3 regions of the Methylobacterium sp. WL7 genome follow, and region 3 is predicted to be linked to each of the others. Evidence: riboswitches for the same ligand, from Rfam matches in the RefSeq annotation. Region 3 holds a riboswitch; each other region holds the start of a gene.
What was found. Region 3 has a riboswitch for cobalamin ahead of FV233_RS22890 (TonB-dependent receptor). Riboswitches for the same ligand answer to the same signal wherever they lie in the genome.
Positions count from the first base shown of each region.

Region 1: it holds a riboswitch for cobalamin, as region 3 does, so the genes downstream of both, FV233_RS06135 (CbtB domain-containing protein) here and FV233_RS22890 (TonB-dependent receptor) in region 3, are expected to answer to the same signal.
Region 2: it holds a riboswitch for cobalamin, as region 3 does, so the genes downstream of both, FV233_RS18975 (TonB-dependent siderophore receptor) here and FV233_RS22890 (TonB-dependent receptor) in region 3, are expected to answer to the same signal.

Region 1 is NZ_VRVG01000013.1:59,666-63,938, forward strand. It holds gene cobW (cobalamin biosynthesis protein CobW) at 1-998, opposite strand, end outside; gene FV233_RS06125 (DUF1636 domain-containing protein) at 995-1,408, opposite strand; gene FV233_RS06130 (CbtA family protein) at 1,401-2,135, opposite strand; gene FV233_RS06135 (CbtB domain-containing protein) at 2,152-2,334, opposite strand; cobalamin riboswitch at 2,368-2,563, opposite strand; gene FV233_RS06140 (DUF4424 domain-containing protein) at 2,792-3,814, shown strand; gene FV233_RS06145 (coagulation factor 5 8 type domain-containing protein) at 4,038-4,273, shown strand, end outside.
Region 2 is NZ_VRVG01000080.1:15,462-19,734, reverse strand. It holds gene FV233_RS18985 (hypothetical protein) at 1-113, opposite strand, end outside; gene FV233_RS18980 (L,D-transpeptidase) at 321-881, shown strand; partial or broken gene FV233_RS31235 (transposase) at 1,017-1,302, shown strand; cobalamin riboswitch at 1,430-1,640, shown strand; gene FV233_RS18975 (TonB-dependent siderophore receptor) at 1,750-3,858, shown strand; gene FV233_RS18970 (heparan-alpha-glucosaminide N-acetyltransferase domain-containing protein) at 3,885-4,273, shown strand, end outside.
Region 3 is NZ_VRVG01000118.1:4,308-8,580, reverse strand. It holds gene FV233_RS22900 (hypothetical protein) at 77-487, opposite strand; gene FV233_RS22895 (cell wall hydrolase) at 950-1,540, opposite strand; cobalamin riboswitch at 1,959-2,158, shown strand; gene FV233_RS22890 (TonB-dependent receptor) at 2,398-4,273, shown strand, end outside.

The sequences.
Region 1 (4,273 bases), on a different contig from region 3:
AAGCCCTTCAGGCCGATCACCACAAGGCGCCCGTCCCGGTTCTCGCCCGCCCGCCAGGGCCGGTCGAAATGGTGAGCGACGCGCCGGCCGACGCCCTGCACCACGAGGCGCATGGCCTTGCCCTCGACCTCGGCGAAGCCCTTGATCCGCAGCACGCCCGCGGCCTCGGCGGCCTTCTCGACGCGGGCCGCGAGGTCGCCGGCGGTGACGGCGGGGCGGATCGGCAGGGCCACGGTCTCGAAGTCGTCGTGGTCGTGGTCCTCGCCGTCTCCGTGATGCGAGGGGCGGGCGTCGAGGTCGTCCTCGGCCGCGGCGCCGAGCCCGAGCAGCACCAGCGGGTCGATTGCGCCGTTCTCGGTCTCCACCACCTTCACGGCGCGGGGCAGCTGCGCCTCGACCTCGGCACGAACCCGGGCGCGGGTCTCGGCGTCGAGCAGGTCGGACTTGTTGAGCACGACGAGGTCGGCGCAGAGGAGCTGGTCTTCGAACACTTCTTCCAGCGGGTTGTCGTGATCGACCGCCGTGTCGGCGGCGCGCTGGGCGGCCAGAGCTTCGGGATCCTCCGCGAAGGCACCCGCCGCCACGGCCGGCCCGTCCACCACGGCGACGACGCCGTCAACGGTGACCCGCGAGCGGATCGCCGGCCACTGGAACGCCTGGACCAGCGGCTTCGGCAGGGCGAGGCCGGAGGTTTCGATCAGGATGTGCTCCGGCGGCTCAGCGCGACCGAGCAGGCTCTCGAGCGCCGGCACGAAGTCGTCGGCGACCGTGCAGCAGATGCAGCCGTTCGGCAGCTCGACGATGGAATCCTCGGTGCAGCCCTCGACGCCGCAGGCGGCCAGGAACGACTTGTCGAAGCCGACATCGCCGAACTCGTTGACCAGGATCGCCAGGCGGCGGCCCTTGGCGTTCTCGATGACGTGGCGGACCAGCGTCGTCTTGCCGGCCCCAAGGAAGCCGGTGACGATGGTGCAGGGAATCTTGGTCACGATGGTCATTCCGCAGCCTCCAAGGTGCCGGCCGGACGCGGGCGGGGATCGGGAAAGGGCGGGATGCGGGCGATCACGCCGGTCTTGAATGCGGCGGGGCGTTCCCGCCAGGGCACGATGCCGTCCGGCGTCGCCACGTAGGCCGCGAGTCCGTCCAGGATGGTGGTTGCCGACTCGGCCGGGTCCATGTCGCCGTAGACGTAGGTCCAGCGGTTCCCGGATGCGACCGCCACTGAACAGGGCCGCTTGCACACCGACAGGCACTCGACGCCCTCGATCCGCAACTGCCCGGCCGTGTTGCACGCGTGCAGGGCATCGAGCAGGCGCGTGCCGGCTCGGGGCCCGTCCGGATCGTCGCCCGGGCGGCGGCAGGTCGTGCAGACGTAGAGGACGGTCTCGGGGAGGACGGCCTCAGGCATGGGCCGTCCCGCGCGCGCTTCCGTGGCCGAGAGCCTGCCAGGCCCAGCCGAAGCCGAGGCCGATCAGCATCCAGAAGACGAAGCTGATCGCCAGCGAACGCGCCGCGAACTGCGCCGCGAGCGCTGCGGGAAGCTCCGAGGACACCTCCGAAGCCAGCGGCGCGCCGGCGACGTGCGGTGCCACGATCAGCACGAGCCCGCCCAGGATCGCGATCAGTGAGCGCCGGATCGTGATCAGGTACAAGCCCATCCCGGTGGCGGCGGCGGTCATGACCCACCACGCCTGTCGGGCGGCGAGCGGTGCCGCCTCGCTGCCCGGCAATTCCGGCGGCAATCCCAGGCCCGGGGCCAGGGCGACGCTGGCAAAGCCCGCGATCGCGAACGCCACACCGACCTGACGCGTCGGCTCACGGCCGCAGGCCAGGATCGCCGCGCCGAGCAGGAGGGCATAGCCGACCCCGCCCATGAGCGTTGCCAGAGCCGTGAAGGCCATCCGGGGCAGGCCCTCAGCGGGCTGCCACTCGGGCGCGGCGTCGGGGGTAGCGTGATCGTGCCCGGCATGCGCCAGCACGACCGGAAGGCCCCGGTCGGCCTGATGCGTCTGCTTGGTCTCGTAGCGCTCGGCCGCCACGATCAGCGGTGAGGTCAGCGTCAACTCGAGGCCCGTCACGACGACGGCCGCGAGGAAGCCGGCGGCCAGGGCCGCCGACAGAAGCCGGATGATCATCCCTGCGCCAGGGGCGTCAGTGACAGGGGAAGTTCTGGGTGTGCCGAAAATCGTGCGCGGCGTTGTGCAGCGCGATCGCCGGCGAGAAGCCCGCCATGAACAGCAGGCCGAGGCCCAGGAAGGCCGCGAGCGCGACGGCGACCGGGCGCTCTCCGGCGCGGGTGCCGGTGGCGACGGGGGCGAGGGTCGAGGTAGTCATCAACATGTCTCCAGCCGCCCCACCGGCGGCATTGCGGGATCTCGTCGTGACGGCAGGTCTCCTGGCTCGCGGCTCGGCGCGCCTGCCGCCTTCCCGGATCGCTCCGGTGGCCTACTGGCAGACGCTCGCCGCTCACAGTTGCGGGGGCAGCCGCGGATTCGAGGTTCGCACCCCTCACCGCATTCCCTTTTCACCCAGTCACCGGGGCACCGTCACGCCATCGTTGTAGACGCATGAAAGCTCTCGCACAACGGACGCGAAGCGGAATCGTTTCCGACTCTTGGGGTACGGCGCGGATATGCGGGTCGGGCGGTCACCGGGCGCGTCGAAACGCGTCCGGGCGCGAGTCGCCGACGCGCGCTTCCGCCGTCGCAGCTTGGCCGTCAGCACCGGCGCCGTGTAACGGCCGGCGTGGACGATCCCGGTCCGTATCCGATTCTCGAACCCGTGAGCGTTGATGTCGATGCGTACCTTGTCGCTGGCCCTCGCCATCCTGGCGGCGGCGTCCCTTCCGGTCCGGGCCGACGACCGCGCCGCCGCGCTCGTCGCCGGGGGGCTTGTCGTGGGGAAGACCGACAGGATCGCCCTGGCCGCGGAGGAGCTGTACCTTTCGGAGCAGGCCGTGCGGATCGACTATCGGTTCCGGAACCAGACCGATGCCGACATCGAGACCACGATCACGTTCCCGATGCCCGACATCACCGGCGACTCCGAGATGCTGGTCTCGATTCCCGATCCGGCCCACGACAACTTCCTGAAGCTCCAGGCCGCGGTCGATGGCGAGCCGGTCGAAGCGCAGGTCGAGCAGCGGGCCTTCCTGATGCGGAGCGCCACACCGCCCGTGGAGATCACCGCCGAGCTCAAGGCACTGGGGATCCCGCTCGTGCCGACCACCGCGGCGACGGAAGCGGCCCTGCGCCGGCTCGGCGAGCGCCAGCGCCGCGACCTGATCGCTGCCGGGATCCTGGAGCGGCAGGAGCACAAGGACGGGACGATCGCGGACGCCCCGCTCTGGACGCTGAAATCGAAGTTCTGGCGCCGGCAGGTCTTCCCGGCCGGGCGCGAGATCGCGATCCGCCAGAGCTACGTTCCGAGCCTCGGGGGTCTCGCGAGCCTGTCCTACGGCGCGCCGACCCTCGACCCGGCGCAGAAGGCGCACTACGCGATCCGATATTGCACGGACCCGACCTTCGAGCGGGTGGCCCAGGCCCTGTATCGGCGGGCGAGTGCCGACGGCAGCCGGGCGTTCCAGGCCTACGAGCGATCCCTCTCCCACGTGATCACCTCCGGGGGCGACTGGGCCGGCCCGATCGGCGTGTTCAAGCTGGTCGTGGACAAGGGCGATCCCGCGACCCTGGTCTCGTTCTGCGGTGCCGAGGTGAAGAAGACCGGCCCGACGACCTTCGAGATGATCGCGAGGGACTACGTTCCGAAGCGGGATATCGATATCCTGCTGCTCAAGACCAAGTCGGGCGGATGAGACGGTCGGGCGGTCTCGAGTGCTCGCCGCCGAAGTGGATACCGGTTCGGCGTAAGCGAGCGCGTTGCATCAAGAACTGAGGGCCGTTCCCGATTGCCCCCCGATCGGGAACGGCCCTCACGGCGGGCCCATGGGCTTGACGGGCTGGGTTCGATACGGGCACCGCCGGGCGCGCCTTCCGGCCGCGTCCTCCGCGTCCGGTCCAGACCGCTTCGGAGACACGATGGCCCCGGCAGACGCCCCGACACCCGCCCTCGTCGATCTCGCCGCCGGCCGCGCCCCGCAGAGCGTCGTCGAGGCGGATGGGACCTGGCTGGAACTCGACCTCGGCGGCCGCTTCCCGGTCCAGTCCGTCGTCGTGATCCCGGGCGGGGAGGGCGGTTCGGCCGCTAAGGGCGCCATCCTGTTCTCGCAGGACGGCGCATCCTGGTCCGAACCCGGTATCGCGTTCCGTCAGGT
Region 2 (4,273 bases), on a different contig from region 3:
ACGGCGAGGCTCCGGACGAGGCGGTCCGGCGGGCCCGCGACGCGGCGGGCCAGAAGGGCGACGGATCGGATCACGATCCCGAGATAAGCATGGCCGTCCCCCGGCGCAATCACCCACGGCGTCGCGCCGGCTCGCGGTGTTGCCCGGAGCACACAGGCAGGCCTCGACTCGCCCGCGCCCCCCGGCCGGCCTCAACCTCGCCGCGAAGTCCGGGCCGGTTCGCCCGAGGGATCGCGGCACGGCCGCGACGACCGACGCCGTCGGCAAGAACCGGCCAAGCGATCGGCCAAGTGACCGGCAAAGTGAAAGGATGACAGACCATGTCGAGACGGATCGCGATGCTCGCGCTCGCAGGCGCCCTGCTGGGGAGCGCGCCCGCCTCCGCCGGCCCGATCGATAGCGGGCCGCTCGCGGATTTCCTGAACGTCTTCCGCAGCCAGGCGATCCCGCGCGAGACGATCGGCTGGAACAGCACCGAGAAGCCCGGCACCATCGTGATCTCCACCCGCCAGCGCCGGCTCTACTACATCCTCGGGAACAGCGAGGCGATCCGCTACGGCGTCGGCGTCGGCCGGCAGGGCTTTTCCTGGTCCGGCACCAAGACGGTGACGATGAAGAAGGAATGGCCGGCCTGGCGCCCGCCGCAGCAGATGCTGGCCCGCCGCCCGGACCTGCCGCGCTTCATGGCCGGCGGCCAGGACAACCCGCTGGGCGCCCGCGCCCTCTATCTCGGCTCTTCGCTCTACCGGATCCACGGCTCGAACGAGCCCGAGACGATGGGCGCCGCGGTATCCTCGGGCTGCATCCGCATGACCAACAAGGACGTGGTCGATCTCTACGACCGGGTCCGGGTCGGCACCAAGGTGGTGGTGCGGGACTGACCTGCGAGAGCGCGGGAAGTCTGTCGGCAGGCGAGGGTTGTGTGTCGGCCTGGGCGCGCGAAGTTTGTCGGCGCGCGTACAGGCCAGCCCGATCATCGAGTTCCGGCCCCGAATGCGTGGGTGGCCTGCTGCCGGTTCCTGCTGCGGCTGTACGCGGACGGCGGCTATCAGGGGCCGGCGTTTAAGGCCGGACTGCGCCGGGCATGCCGTCGGCTCAGGCTGACGATCGTCAAGCGCTCCGATTAGGCCAAGGGCTTCGTCGTGCCGCCCAAGCGCTGGATCGTCGATCCTTCGACAGGCTCAGGATGAGGGAACGTTTGCTTGGCTCAACCGGTGTCGGCGCTTGGCCAAGGACCGGGAATGCCGCTCACGCACAGCCCGCGCCTTCCTCTTGCTCGCCTCAATCCGCCTGATGACATGAAAGCTCTGCCAAACAACACAATGATCTCGGACAGACTCTAAGGACCGCCCAAGGAACCGCGCTGTCGCATCTTGGATACACCGGTACATAGAACCTGCTTTTCGAGTTGACGCGATGCGGCAATGCGGCTGATGGTAATCGTGACGGTTCCCCTCGGGGATCAAAAGGGAACGCGGTGAGGACCAACCCATGAGGGTCAGTCCGATGCCGCGGCTGCCCCCGCAACTGTAAGCGGCGAGCTTTCTCACCACCACGTCACTGGGCGGCCTCGCCCGGGAAGACGGTGAGGCGGCGACGACCCGCGAGCCAGGAGACCTGCCGTCAGTCGTGGTCACACGCGAAACGCGCTGGGCGGGGTGCCCCGGCGGGTGCGGAAGCATGCGCGTGCGTATGGCTTCGGCCTCGTTCGCGGTGACGTGCCACTGCCGTTGCCCGAGGCCGTCCGCTTTGTCCCGTTCCGCGTCGATCCCGATCCTGCCCGTGCTGGCGCTCGCCTGTGCGTTTCCCTCCCTTGCCACCGCGCAGGCCGCACGGTCCGAAGAGGCCGCCGTGGTTCTCGACGCGCTCTCGGTCGAGGGTACCCTTACCGCCACGCCGACCTACCGGGTGCCGGAGCTCTACAGCGGCACCAAGACGATCACGCCCCGCCTCGACCTGCCGCAGCAGGTCGACGTGATCCCCCGGGAAGTCCTGATTGACACAGCCGCGACCCGCGTCGAGCGCGCGCTCGATTACGTGCCCGGGGTCGGAAAGCAGAACGACTTCGGCGCCCAGAACCTCGCCCTCTACTCCGTTCGGGGATTCGCGACCCAGGACATCTTCTTCAATGGCTTCAACATCGCCCGCGGCTACAACGGCGCCCCCGACACCCAGAACGTCCAGTCCATCGAGGTCCTGAAGGGCCCGGCCGGCGCCCTCTACGGCCGCAGCGATCCGGGCGGGACCGTCAACATCCTGACCAAGCAGCCCGTAGCCCGACCCTTCGTCGAGATGGGCACGCTGTTCGGCAGCTTCGGCACCGCCCGCACCACGGTCGATGCCGGCGGCGCACTGAGCGAGGACGGCAGCGTGCTCTACCGCTTCAACGGCGTCCTCGCCCGCCAGGACAGCTTTCGCGACTTCGTCGGCGGCGACCGGGTGCTCCTGGCGCCCGTGGTGAGCTGGCAGGTCACGCCCGACACCAAGATCACGTTCGAGGCGCAGTACCTGCGCAACCGCCAGACCTTCGACCGGGGCACCGTCGCGGTGAACAATCGCCTCGGCCTCGTCCCGCGCTCGCGCTTCTTCGGCGAGCCGGGCGACGATTCCGTGTCCGAGAGCGCGCTCCTGCAGGTGCGGCTGGAGCACGCCTTCAACACCGACTGGCAGCTCCGCGTCGCCACCCACCTCAACACCGGCAGCCTGACCGGCCTGCAGACCGGCGCGACCGGCATCCTCGACGACGGGCGTACGCTCTTGCGCGAGTTCCGCCGGCACGACTTCACCTGGGGCGTCGCCATCGGCCAGGCCGAACTCGTCGGGCGCTTCGAGACCGGGCCCATCGCCCACACCCTGCTGCTCGGCCTGGAGCACGAGCGCTACAACAGCACCGAGAACCTGCTGCGCTCGACCCCGCGCCTCGACCCCTTCGCCATCGACCTGTTCAACCCCGTCTACGGGCAGGCCAAGCCTCCGTTCACGCGCCGCTACAGCGCCAGCGAGAACGTCGGCAACACGGCGGTCTACCTCCAGGACCAGATCGCGCTCAGCCCGGAATGGAAGCTGCTGCTGGGCAACCGCACCGACTTCTACAACCAGACCTTCCGGGACAAGGTCGCGGACGAACGGACCGAGCAGGACCGCACCGGGTTCTCGCCCCGCGCCGGCCTCGTCTACCAGCCGCTGTCGTTCCTGGCCCTCTACGGCAACGTCGCCGCCTCGTTCCGCCCGAACACCGGCTTCGACAGCGCGTCCCGGCCCTTCGCGCCCGAGACCGGGTTCGCCTACGAGGTCGGGGCCAAGCTCGACCTGTTCGACGGCCTCAGCGTGACGGCCGCCGCCTTCCACATCGAGAAGGAGAACGTGCTCACCACCGACCCGGCGGACTTCTTCTTCCAGATCGCCGCCGGGGCGGTGCGCAGCCAGGGCTTCGACGTCAGCCTGGTCGGGCAGGTCACGCCGGAGTTCCGGGTGATCGGCGGCTATGCCTTCATCGACGCGGCGGTCACCCGCGACGAGGTGCTGCGGGTCGGCTCGCCGCTGCTCAACATCCCGCGCCACAGCGGCTCGCTGCTCGGCATCTACGAGATCCAGGCGGGCGACTGGAAGGGTTTTGGGATCGGCGGTGGGTTCCGGGCGGTCGGCTCGCGGCTCGGCGACACCGGCGTCGAGAGCTTCCGCTTGCCGGGTTACATCCTGACGGACGCGCTGGCCTACTACCGCTACGAGAACCTGCGCTTCGGGCTCAACGTCGACAACATATTCGACGCGACCTCCTACGAGCGCTCCTACAACACCTTCTGGGTCGGCGTCGGCGAGCCTCGGCGGGTCACCGTGAGCATGACGGCACGGTTCTGATGAGGATGCATCCCGGAACGTCCAAGGTGTCGGCGTGCGCACCGGCCGCGTCAGGCCGCATCGGCTCCATCGATGCCCTGCGCGGGCTGGTGATGGTGCTGATGCTCCTCGACCACCTGCGCGAGACCTGGTTCCTGCACGTGCCCGTGGCCGACCCCATCGACGCCCGAACCGCCCTGCCGGCCGTGGCCCTGGCTCGCCTCGTCGTCAGCCTGTGCGCGCCCATCTTCATCGCGCTGACCGGCGTTGCCGCATTCCTGTTCGGTACCCGGCACACGCTGGCCGAGACGCGGGCCTACCTGCTGAAGCGTGGCCTCGTGCTGATGGCGCTGGAGGTCCTCTACCTGTCGGAACTGTACTGGGGCGTGGCCAGTCCGACGCTCTGGCTGCAGGTCATCTGGTGCATCGGCGTCTG
Region 3 (4,273 bases):
GCTTCTGCTGTTCGCGGTGACCATCGCGATCATCGCGGTCTCGGCCTACATCCTGATCCGGATGGATTGAGCGCCGTCAGAGGATCTTGCAGCTTCCGTAGCTCATCCTGATCTCGCCGCGGTCCTCCGGATTCAGCTGCGCCTCGACGAAGTTCAGCTTGTTCAGGTCGATCAGAAGGAAATACACGCCGTTCTGGCACTTGATCGCGTTGCGCGGCGTCCGTTCGTTCAAGCGCGGCGACGCCACCTGACATTCGTAATAGTCGGAGCGCCCGGCGGAGAGGACGGTCAGCAAGCCGCCGCCGGAGACCATCGAGAAGGTCCGCGCCCGGTGCGGCTGCGGCTTCGCGCCCTCGGGGCCCGGGGCCGCGTCGAGCCCCACCGACACGTCCTCCGTACAGGTCATCGGGCGGCGCAACTGAGAGGCTGCCGGTGCGATGCTCAGGATGAGGACCGCACCAGCGAGCGCTACCCTGTGGGCGATCATCGGCGGCAGATCCGTGATTCGTGGGTAGTTCTAACCGACAAGCTAAGGCGTCGTCCGGCGATGTAAATCGCGCCTCCGCGGGTCGCGAAGCCGATCAACAGATTTACCGTCGCGCGCGATGTCACTTCATCTGCCATGACCGGTCAAGATGGTGCGATCGACAACACCGGCTCGTTCTATGCCGGTGGATCCGCGTCCCTGGCGGGAACCGCGTCCCGATGTATCGGGCGCGGCGGGATCCGCACGCGACGCGAGCGGATTGTCACGGGGCGCAGGCGCGCGAAAAGGGGAGGGACCCCGGCTGGAACCGCGATCCGGATCCGGCAGGGCCGTCCGGATCGTTGCGCCTGCCGCGCGCGGCTCGAGGTCGCGCTCCGACGACGTGGCTCCGGTTCGTCGCAGGAACGCGCGTCAAAACAAGAGCTTAGAGCCGTTCCCGACCCAACGCGGTCGGGCACGGCTTTAGCGCGTCGGCGCAGCCGGGCCGGCCGCGTAGCTCGACACCGACGGGGGCAGGGCGGCGGGCGCCGGCGTTTCCGCCTTGGCGGCGCGGGTGTTGCGCTTCTCGTAGAAGGCGTTGCCGCCGGCCACGGCCACGTAGTGCATGTTCTTGTACGGGAAGTGGTGGCCGGCCGTGTGGAAATACATCGCCTTCCCGACCTTCGGGTGCCGCTCGCCCGCCAGCACCGCGTCGGCGGCGTCGGCCACCTTCTGAAGGTCGCGGTCCTGCATCGGCTTGGTCAGGACGCCGGGGGCGAACTGCCCGGGCTGCCCGACCACGGCACAGATGCCGCCCGGGAAGATCGCGGCCTCCATCCGGTTCATGACCACGGTGCCGACCGCCAGCAGGCCGGATTCGTCGCTGCGGTTCGATTCGAAATACATGGCCCGGCCGAGGCAGTCGCGCTCGGCGTCGGTGACCACCATCGACGGCTTGCGGTCGGGGATCGATCCTGTGGTCAGGGGTGACGCGGTGTTGCACGCACCGAGCCCGCCGGCGAGCGCCAGCGCGACCAGCCCGGAAACGGCCTTGATCCTCTCGCTACCCTGCATGCATCAGCGCTCCGTCCTCCGGCCTCGGGGCAGGGCGATCGCCCATCCCGGCGTCGCCACACTCGATCGTTGTACGCGCCAAGCTTGTGTGCACGTTCGCGGCGAGGATGTGGCGGGCCGTCATGCGTGGACCGCCCCGAACGCCGGCCTGCCCGCGCTGGCGGACCGGCGGATGGCCCTGGAACGCGGCCCCCCGGGGGACGGACCGGGGCCGCAGCGGGAGCCGCAGGTCCGGCCGGAAAAACGCTGCGGTGCCAAAACCATAGCGTCGCCCCCGAGCGTCCGGGATCCGAGGGAGCAGCCCCGCGGGCGGCGGATTCTTCCGGCGGAACCGGGAGCCGGGCGGGGGCCCGGTGTCATCCGATAGACACACACGCCGCCAACCGGTGCCGGGACGTTGACGGGACCCACGCCTTGGCCGGAATGTGGCCGGGACGGTTCCCTTCGGGGATCAAAAGGGAACGCGGTGAGGGGGGCTTCCCCGAAGCCGCGGCTGCCCCCGCAACTGTAAGCGGTGAGCCTTCTCGTCACCACGTCACTGGGCCGCCTCGCCCGGGAAGACGACGGGAGGGCTGCGACCCGTGAGCCAGGAGACCTGCCGTCCGTCGTGGTCACACGCGAAACGCGCTGGGCGGGGTGTCCTGGCGGGTGCCGGGACGCCCGCGCGAGCGCGGTCGGCGCGGCCTCGTTCGCGGTGACGTGCCACTGCCGTCGCCCGAGGTCCGGTGCCCCATCCTGTCCCGCGCTGTGCGCTCTTGAAACTGTCCGTGCTGACGGCCCTCGCCCTGCTGCCTCCGGCGGCCTCCGCCCGGGACGGAACCCGGCCGAGCCCGGACGCCGAGGCGACGCTCGACGAGATCTCGGTCACCGCGGAGCCTTCCGCGCCGCCGCGGGGCGGGGTGGCCGCGAGTGCCGGCTATGTCGGCGGCGTGACCGGCATCGGCGGCCCGCTCCTGACCGTGGATTCCGCCAGCGCGGGGGTGATCACGGGCGCCCAGCTCAACAGCCGGCCGGTGACGCGTCCCGGCGAGGTGCTGGAGGCGGTGCCGGGCCTGATCGTCACCCAGCACAGCGGGGAGGGGAAGGCCAACCAGTTCTTCCTGCGCGGCTTCAACCTCGATCACGGCACCGACATCGCCCTGTTCCTGGACGGCATGCCGCTCAACATGCGCACCCACGCCCACGGCCAGGGCTATGCCGACATCAACTTCCTGATCCCCGAACTCGTCGGCGCGGTGGAGTTCCACAAGGGGCCGTACTTCGTCCGCGACGGCGACTTCGCCTCCGCCGGCTCGGTGCGGATCGACTATCTCGACACCGTCCAGAAGAACCTCGCGCTCACCGCCATCGGCAGCTTCGGCTACAAGCGGGCGCTCAGCATCGCCTCGACCCCGCTCGGCGACGGCAACCTTCTGGTTGCGGGTGACGCGCAGGTCTATGACGGGCCCTGGGTGGTCCCGGACGCCCTGCGCAAGATCAGCACCGTCGCCCGCTACAGCCAGGGCACGGCGCTCGACGGATTCTCGGTCACCGGCATGGCCTATGCGGGCCGCTGGACCGCCACCAACCAGATCCCCGAGCGGGCGGTCGCGCAGGGGCTGATCGGCCGCTACGGCACGATCAACCCCACGGATGGCGGCGATACGAGCCGCTTCTCGCTGTCCGGCCGCTTCAGCAGCACCGACGAAACCGGCCTGACCCGGGCCTCGGCCTACGTGATCCGCTCGCAGCTCAACCTGTTCAACGACTTCACCTATGTCCTCAACGATCCGGTCAGCGGCGACCAGTTCCACCAGCTCGACCAGCGCATCATCGGCGGCGGCGAGGCGCTGCACATCTTCCAGGGCGACCTGTTCGGGCGCCCGATGGAGAACGAGGTCGGCGTGCAGACCCGGACCGACAGCATCCGGGTCGGGCTGTTCAACACGACGAACCGGCAATACCGCTCGGGGGTGCTCGACGACCGGGTGCTGGAGACGAGCGGGGCCTTCTATTTCGACAACCGGGTGCGCTGGACCGACTGGCTGCGCACCAGCCTCGGCTTCCGCGCCGACGGCTACGCGGCCCGCGTCGCCTCGGACACGCCGGCCAATTCCGGGCGGGCGCGCGATGCCATCGTCAACCCGAAGCTCGGCCTGACCCTCGGTCCGTGGTTCGACACCGAACTCTACGTGAATTACGGCGGCGGCTTCCACTCGAACGACGTGCGCGGGGTGACCGCCACCGTCGATCCGGCGAGCCCCCTGTTCAACATCGCCCGCGCGCCGTTCCTGGTGCCCTCGACCGGCTACGAGGTCGGGCTGCGCAACCGTTCGATCGCCGGGCTGGAGACGAGCCTCGCCCTGTTCCGGCTCGACTTCGCGTCCGAAAACCTGTTCCAGGGCGACACCGGCACCACGGAGCCGAGCCGCCCGACCCGGCGCTTCGGGGTCGAGTGGACGAACCGCTACGCGCTCACGCCGTTCCTGTCGCTGGAGGGCGACCTGACGATCACCAACGCCCGGTTCTCCGACGTCGACCCGGTCGGCACTCGGGTGCCGGAGGCGCCCACCACCATCGCGTCGGCCGGCATCACCTTCGGCGAGCCGCTCGGCTGGTTCGGCTCCCTGCGGTTCCGGTATTTCGGGCCGCGCCCGCTGATCGAGGACAATTCCATCCGCTCGCGCCCGACCGCCCTGTTCAACGGCCGGGTCGGCTACGCCTTCGAGAACGGGGTCAGCGTCTCCCTCGACG